DNA from 2 places in the Streptosporangium sp. NPDC000509 genome. Region 1 is predicted to be linked to the other one. Evidence: riboswitches for the same ligand, from Rfam matches in the RefSeq annotation. Region 1 holds a riboswitch; the other holds the start of a gene.

Region 1 (3,810 bases):
CGGCGTACTTCGTCGGCGGCATGGCGTTCTTCCTGATGACGAGGTTCGGTCCCAGGCTCGTCCTGTGGTGCCTGGCCGGGATCAGCGGCGGCCTGGCCGTGAGCGCGGCGATCGACCGGGTGGCCGGGCGCGTCGAGAAGGTCGGCTACGCCGCGATGCCCGTGCCCGAGTGGGCCGTTGTCGCCACCGTGGTCGGTTTCTACGTGCTCATGGCCATGGTGGCGCTGGGATGGCTGGGATGGCTGCGCTGGCGCGGCCTGGTCGTCCTGGGCGCGCTCACCTACCCGCTCTACCTGTTCCACACCCCGGCCGCGGTCCTGATCGTCCCCGCGCTGCGGGACGTGCTGCCGCCCCCGCTGACCGCCCTGGTCACGGTGCTGGCCGCGACGGCGTTCTCCTATCTGGTGTACCGGGTGGCCGAGCGTCCGCTTCAGGAGTTCGTCAAATCCGTGCGGCGGAGAAGGGCCGCATCCCCGTCCTCGTCGCAGCTCCCCGCGCTCTCCTCGATCCCCCTCGCAACGGGCGAAAAGGCTTCGGTGCCATAACTGTCCGACCACCGGGCATAGTGAAGGGTCTAGGGTCGGGAATAGATACCACGGAGAGAAACAGTCCCTGACGAACAGAGGGTGCGCATGACGGTACGGCGGGTGATGGGCATCGAGACCGAATACGGCATCTCCGTGCCCGGACAGCCGGGGGCCAACGCGATGGTGACCTCCTCTCAGGTCGTGAACGCCTATCTGGCGGCCTCGGCCGCCAGGGCACGGCGCGCGCGATGGGACTTCGAGGAGGAGAACCCGTTGCGGGACGCACGGGGGTTCGACCTCGCGCGGGAGGTGGCGGACCAGAGCCAGCTGACCGACGAGGACCTCGGCCTGGCGAACGTGATTCTCACCAACGGGGCCCGGTTGTACGTGGACCATGCCCATCCCGAATACTCCACACCCGAGTGCACCAATCCTCGGGCGGCGGTGATCTGGGACAAGGCGGGCGAACGGGTGATGCACGACGCGGCGGTTCGCGCCTCGGCGATGCCGGCCAACGCCCCGATCCAGCTCTACAAGAACAACACCGACAACAAGGGCGCCTCCTACGGCTGCCATGAGAACTACCTCATGCGCCGGGCCACCTCGTTCGCCGACATCGTCAGGCACCTGACGCCGTTCTTCGTCTCCCGGCAGGTCGTCACCGGCGCGGGCAAGGTCGGCATCGGTCAGGACTCACGGGGCGAGGGCTTCCAGATCAGCCAGCGGGCCGACTTCTTCGAGGTCGAGGTGGGGCTGGAGACGACGCTCAAGCGGCCGATCATCAACACCCGGGACGAACCCCACGCCGACCCGGAGAAATACCGTCGCCTGCACGTCATCATCGGTGACGCCAACATGTCGGAGATCTCGACCTACCTGAAGCTGGGGTCCACCGCGCTCGTCCTGGCGATGATCGAGGACGGCTACTTCACCCGCGACCTCGCCGTGGACAACCCCGTCCAGGCCCTGCGCGCGGTCTCACACGACCCCACGCTCAAGTACGAGATCTCCATGCGCGACGGCCGCAAGCTGACGGCGGTACAGCTCCAGATGGAATACCTGGAGCTCGCGCGCAAGTATGCCGAGGAGCGCAGCGCCAACGGCCTGGACGAGCCCACCAAGGACATCCTGGAGCGCTGGGAGTCGGTCCTCACCCGTCTGGCGGAGGATCCGATGCAGCTGTCCGGCGAACTCGACTGGGTGGCCAAGCTGGAGCTTCTGGAGGGATACCGGACCCGTGACGGCCTTCCCTGGTCGCATCCGCGTCTGCAGCTCGTCGATCTCCAGTACTCCGACATCCGTCCCGACCGAGGACTCTACAACCGGCTGGTCGCCCGGGGCCGCATGCAGCGCCTGGTCACCGAGGAGGAGGTGCAGAGGGCCATCGAGGTGCCGCCCAACGACACCCGGGCCTACTTCCGAGGCCGCTGCCTGAGCCAGTACAGCGAGTCGGTGGCCGCGGCCTCCTGGGACTCGGTCATCTTCGACATCCCCGGCCGTGAGTCGCTGCAGCGCGTCCCCACCCTTGAGCCGCTGCGCGGCACCAAGGCCCACGTGGGCGAGCTGTTCGACCGCTGCCGTACCGCCGCTGAGCTGGTGACGGCGCTCACCGGCGAGCAGTGACGTCCTGAGCGGGGCCTGAGAAGGGCCTGAGAGGGGGAGGCGGCCCGGCCGGGCCGCCTCCCCCTCTTCGCGCCTACCGGATCCCGTCAAACCGGACACCTGGATTGACGGGGGACGGAGAATCGGGATACGTTCCGGGTGCTTTGTGGCGGTGCGAGGGAAATCCGGTGAAATTCCGGTGCGGTCGCGCCACTGTAATCCGGCCCGCGAGGGCCGGGAGCCAGGTCACACTCGACCGCCACCGACCTACGAAAAGGGACGCGTCAATCCCGGAGGAGGTGGCCGTGAGCCAGATCTCGGCACCGCACACCCAGCCCATCCCATGGCACTCGCTCACCCGCTGGCTGCTCGCCGTACCGGTGCTGCTGCTTCTCGCCTATCTGGTCACCTTCGACCAGGGGGCGATCTCCCAGGCGGGAAACTACCTGCACGAACTCATGCACGACGGGCGTCATCTGCTCGGCGTACCGTGCCACTGAGCCGCAGGTGATCTCCAAACTCATCGTCCGGGGCCTCGTCGCCGGACTGCTCGCAGGGCTGCTCGCGGCCGTCTTCGCCTACACCGTCGGCGAACCACGCATCGACCAGGCCATCGCGCTCGAGGAGGCGGCCGCGGCCGCCTCCGCGGCCGAACCACACGACGACACCGGGACCGCCGCCCACTCCCACGACGAGGAGGAGGCCCTCGTCAGCAGGGACGGGCAGCATTTCGGGCTCTTCCTCGCCCTCGGCCTGTACGGCCTGGCGATCGGGGGACTGTTCTCCCTCGTCTACGCGGCCGTACGCGGCCGGGCGGGACCTCGCTCGGAACCGGTGCTCGCGGTCACGCTCGCCGCCGCCGCGTTCACCTCCGTCGTCCTCATCCCTTTCATGAAATATCCCGCCAACCCACCGGCGGTCGGTGACCCGGAGACGATCGACCAGCGCACTGTGCTCTATTTGGTCGCCGTGGCCATCGGGATCCTCGCCGTCGCCGCAGGCACCGCCGCCCACCGCTACGCCTCGCGGAGTGAACCGTGGGTGCGCTGGCTGTCGGCGGGCGCCGCCTTCCTGGTCCCCGTCGTCGCGGCCTGGATCCTCCTGCCGGAGATCTCGGAGGTGCCCCAGGGCTTCCCCGCCGATCTCCTGTGGGACTTCCGGATCGCCTCGATAGGAACCCAGGCGGTCTTCTGGGCCGGTGTCGGCGCGCTCTTCGCCTTCGCCGCCCGCAGGCGCGGCCCGGTGTGACGACCCCCTCGGGGGTCACCCGCCTGCTCCTGGTCTGCCACGCCTCCACCTCGGCGACGGCGCGGGCCGCGTTCCCCGTCGACGAACCACTCGACGAACGCGGCCTGCGCCGGGCCGAGAGGATGGCGCGGGACTTCGGCCCCGGTCCCGCGGCCTGCCCGGCCGAGCTGCGCTGCGTCCAGACGGCGGCGGCGCTCGGCCTGCGGGCGGAGCACGACCCGCTGCTCGCCGACTGCGACCACGGCCGCTGGAGTGGCATGACGCTCGGCGAGGTCGAGGCCGCGGAGCCCGAGGCGCTCGCCTCCTGGCTCGGCGATCCGGGCGCGGCGCCGCACGGCGGGGAGTCGATCACCGCGCTCCTCGCCAGGGTTTCCGGCTGGCTCGCCGTCCGTACTCCCGGCAGGGCCGTCGCGATCACCCATCCGGCGGTCAT
Region 2 (3,810 bases), on a different contig from region 1:
TCTCCGAGCAGCCCGACACGGTGGCCAGGACGCTGCGCGGGCGGCTGGACGACCGCTTCCACATCGCCCACCTGGGCGGTCTCAACATGGACGCGCGGGAGAGCCGCTCGTTCCGCCGAGTGAAGATCATCGGCTGCGGTTCCGCGTACTACTCGGGCCAGATCGGCGCGCAGCTCATCGAGGAACTGGCGCGCATCCCCGCCGACGCGGAGCCGGCGAGCGAGTTCCGCTACCGCAACCCGGTGGTGGAGGCCGACACCCTCTACGTGGCGATCAGCCAGTCCGGCGAGACCTACGACACCCTCGCCGCCGTGCAGGAGCTCAAGCGCAAGGGCGGCCGGGTGCTCGGCATCGTCAACACGGTGGGCAGCGCGATCGCCCGCGAGTGCGACGGCGGCGTCTACCTGCACGCGGGCCCCGAGGTCTCGGTGGCGAGCACCAAGGCGTTCACCTCGACCGCCGTGGCCTTCGCGCTGCTCGCGCTGCACCTGGGCCGGGTGCGCGACCTGTCTCCCGCCGACGGCCGCAGGATCTGCGACGGCCTGCGCAGGCTGCCGGACCAGATCAAGGAGATCCTGGCGCTGGAGCCGCAGATCAAGGAGCTGGCGGGCAAGTACGCCGAGTCGCCGAGCATGATGTTCGTGGGCCGGGTGAGGGGCTATCCGGTGGCCCGCGAGGGCGCGCAGAAGCTCAAGGAGATCTCGTACGTGCACGCCGAGGCCTATCCGGCGAGCGAGCTGAAGCACGGGCCGTTGGCGCTGATCGGCCCGGACATGCCGACGGTGGCGATCGTTCCCGACGACGAGCTGCTGGACAAGAACCTCACCACGCTGGGTGAGATCCGCGCCCGGGGCGGCCGGGTGCTCATGGTGGGCCACCGCGACGCCGACCCCAAGCTCGCCGACGACTGCGTCGTGGTGCCCAAGAACGAGACCGAGCTGGACCCGATCCTGCTCTCGATCCCGCTGCAGCTCTTCGCCTACCACGCGGCGGTGGCCCTGGGCCGCGACGTCGACAAGCCCAGGAACCTGGCCAAGAGCGTCACGGTGGAGTGAGCCCCGCGCCCTTTCCCTCCCCCCCCGTCTCGTCACAGATGGTGATGGAGTACTAACCTTTGGTATAGGGGGTTCTTGGGGGAAGGGGCGCTTATGCGCCGTAGGGGGTTTTTCGCGCTGGCGGCGGGGGTGCTGCTCGCCGCGGGGTGCGGCGCGAACGACGCCGGCTCGGTGGTGAAGCGCCTGCTCGTCCTCGAACCGACCATCGACGGCCACGGCTGGGACAGGATCGCGGGCAGGCTGGCGACCGTCGCGGTCCAGGCGGGACTGGCGCGTACCGCGATGGCCGTCGAGCGGGGCGGCGCCCTGGGCTCCGCCCCTCGCGACGCGTTCGGCGCCTTCGGTGCCTTCGGCGGCCCCTTCGCGCGAGAGGGCAGGCTGCTCGTCACCGCGATGCCGATGGTGGCGGCCGCGGAGATCGCCAACACCGTCGCCGTGGTGAACGCCGCCACCCCCATCGCCCGCCTGGTCGGCGACTGGGCGGTCCTGGTCGTCCCCGCCGACTCCCGCCTGCTGACCTTCGAGGACTTCGCCGCGGGGTTGCGCCGGAACCCGGCGGGGCTCGCGGTCGGCGGCCGGTCGGAAGGGGGCTCCGAGCACGTGCTCTACGGCATGATCGGCAAGTGCCTCGGGGTGGACACCCGGCTGCTGGAGTATGCCGGATACCTCACCCCCGAGGACGCCGTGGAGGCGCTCCAGGTGGGCCAGGTGGCGGCCCTGCTGGGATCGGCGCGTGCCCTGCGCTCCGAGATCGCCGCGGGCCGTATGCGGCCCCTGGCGGTCTCCTCCGGCGACCGGATCGACGGGATCGACGCGCCGACGCTCAGGGAGGTCGACGTCCGGCTGGAGTACAGCGACTGGTGCGGCCTGCTGGGGCCCAAGGACATGAGCCCGGAGGACAGGGACGCCGCGATCGCCCTGTGCGACAGGCTCGACGCCGCGCCACGCTGGCGCTCCCTGTGCGCGGCCCACGGCTGGAGCCGGGTCTACCTCAGCGGCGACGACTTTCGCCAGTGGCTCGCCACCGAGACGGCCCGCGCCCGCGGTGTGCTTCACGAGCTCGGACTGCTGAAGTCCTCCGACACAACTTGTTGGGGTAGTTGCGTCAGGCGCCCCTAGATGTAGGATCCTGCTCGTTGCTGGTTCGCCCCGCGGGGGGCGAGGCAAGAGGGAACCCGGTGAGATTCCGGGACTGCCCCGCAGCGGTGAACGGGAACGAAAGCCGTCATTGAGCACTGGGTGATCCATACCTGGGAAGCGACGGCCGGTAGGCATGCGCGTTGCGCCCGTGAGTCCGAAGACCTGCCGGTGACGTGAATGTCCAGGGCCTCGTGGGAGGGCCCGCGGAACGAGGCGATCCGGCGTGCCCGGGATCGCTCGCGGACGCGTGCCATCCGGCGGAGCCTGGGGCGAGTCCGATCGAGCGAGGGGCACCAGGTGACACAGGCATTGGCGGAGACCGCGACGGGGAGCACGGCGGCGACCGCGACGGGCGACAGCGGCGTCGAAGGCGCGGTGGTGGCCGCGACGGGCCATGGCGGCACGGGAAACACCGGGAACGCGCAGAGCGCCGCGGTGGCCGCGACGGGCGACGACGGCGCCGGGAGCGTCGGGAGCGCCACGGACGCCCGCAGGCTGGCCATCGACGAGGCCGCCGCCCGGGTGATCACCGATCCCGAGAACTCCAGGGTCGCCGCCGCGATGCTGGCCGAGCTGATCGCCGACGAGGCCGCCGAGCACGGCGTCCGCGCCTTCTCCGAGTCCGTCACCGCGACCCACGAGGCGGGGCTGGTCGCCGACGGGCTCGCGAGGTTCGTGTCCGCCCACGCCGCGGTCCTGGACGCGCTGGTCGATCCGGAGGCGGACGCCAGGTTCGAGTACTTCGGGCTGCGCACCGTCTACGACCGCTACCTGCTGCGCCACCCGAGGACCCGCAAGGTCCTTGAGCGCCCGCAGCACTTCTTCCTGCGGGTGGCCTGCGGCCTGGCCGAGACCGTCGAGGAGGCCGCCGAGCTGTACGCGCTCATGGCCACCCTGTCCTACCTGCCCAGTTCGCCCACGCTGTTCAACTCGGGCTCGCGCAGGCCCCAGCTCTCCTCGTGCTTCCTGCTCGACTCGCCCCGCGACGAGCTGGAGTCCATCTACGAGCGCTACGGGCAGGTCGCGCGGCTGTCGAAGTACGCGGGGGGCATCGGGATCGCCTGGACCAGGGTCCGCTCGCGGGGCTCGCTGATCCGGGGCACCAACGGACACTCCAACGGCATCGTGCCCTGGCTGCGCACGCTCGACGCCAGCGTCGCCGCGGTGAACCAGGGAGGCCGCCGCAAGGGCGCGGCCTGCGTCTACCTGGAGCCCTGGCACGCCGACGTCGAGGAGTTCCTGGAACTGCGCGACAACACCGGCGAGGAGGCCCGTCGCACGCACAACCTGAACCTGGCCAACTGGATCCCCGACGAGTTCATGCGCCGGGTCGAGGCCGACGGCCTCTGGTCGCTGTTCGACCCCAAGGAGGTCCCGCACCTCACCGACCTGTACGGCGCCGCGTTCGACGACGCCTACCGGGCCGCCGAGGCCGAGGGCCGCTTCACCCGGCGGATTCCCGCCCGCACCCTGTACGGGCGGATGATGCGCACGCTCGCCCAGACCGGCAACGGCTGGATGACCTTCAAGGACGCGGCGAACCGTACCTCCAACCAGACGGCGAGGCCCGAGAACGTCATCCACCTGTCGAACCTCTGCACCGAGATCCTGGAGG

The links. Region 1 has a riboswitch for cobalamin ahead of ACFY3D_RS25740 (CbtB domain-containing protein). Riboswitches for the same ligand answer to the same signal wherever they lie in the genome.
Region 2: it holds a riboswitch for cobalamin, as region 1 does, so the genes downstream of both, ACFY3D_RS18280 (ribonucleoside-diphosphate reductase subunit alpha) here and ACFY3D_RS25740 (CbtB domain-containing protein) in region 1, are expected to answer to the same signal.

Annotation. Positions count from the first base shown of each region.
Region 1 covers NZ_JBIAYX010000014.1:209,434-213,243, forward strand. Annotated here, with positions in the region: gene ACFY3D_RS25730 (acyltransferase family protein) at 1-545, shown strand, start outside; gene dop (depupylase/deamidase Dop) at 633-2,150, shown strand; cobalamin riboswitch at 2,270-2,400, shown strand; gene ACFY3D_RS25740 (CbtB domain-containing protein) at 2,435-2,629, shown strand; gene ACFY3D_RS25745 (CbtA family protein) at 2,637-3,377, shown strand; gene ACFY3D_RS25750 (histidine phosphatase family protein) at 3,374-3,810, shown strand, end outside.
Region 2 covers NZ_JBIAYX010000009.1:180,245-184,054, forward strand. Annotated here, with positions in the region: gene glmS (glutamine--fructose-6-phosphate transaminase (isomerizing)) at 1-1,055, shown strand, start outside; gene ACFY3D_RS18275 (tripartite tricarboxylate transporter substrate-binding protein) at 1,149-2,174, shown strand; cobalamin riboswitch at 2,179-2,380, shown strand; gene ACFY3D_RS18280 (ribonucleoside-diphosphate reductase subunit alpha) at 2,493-3,810, shown strand, end outside.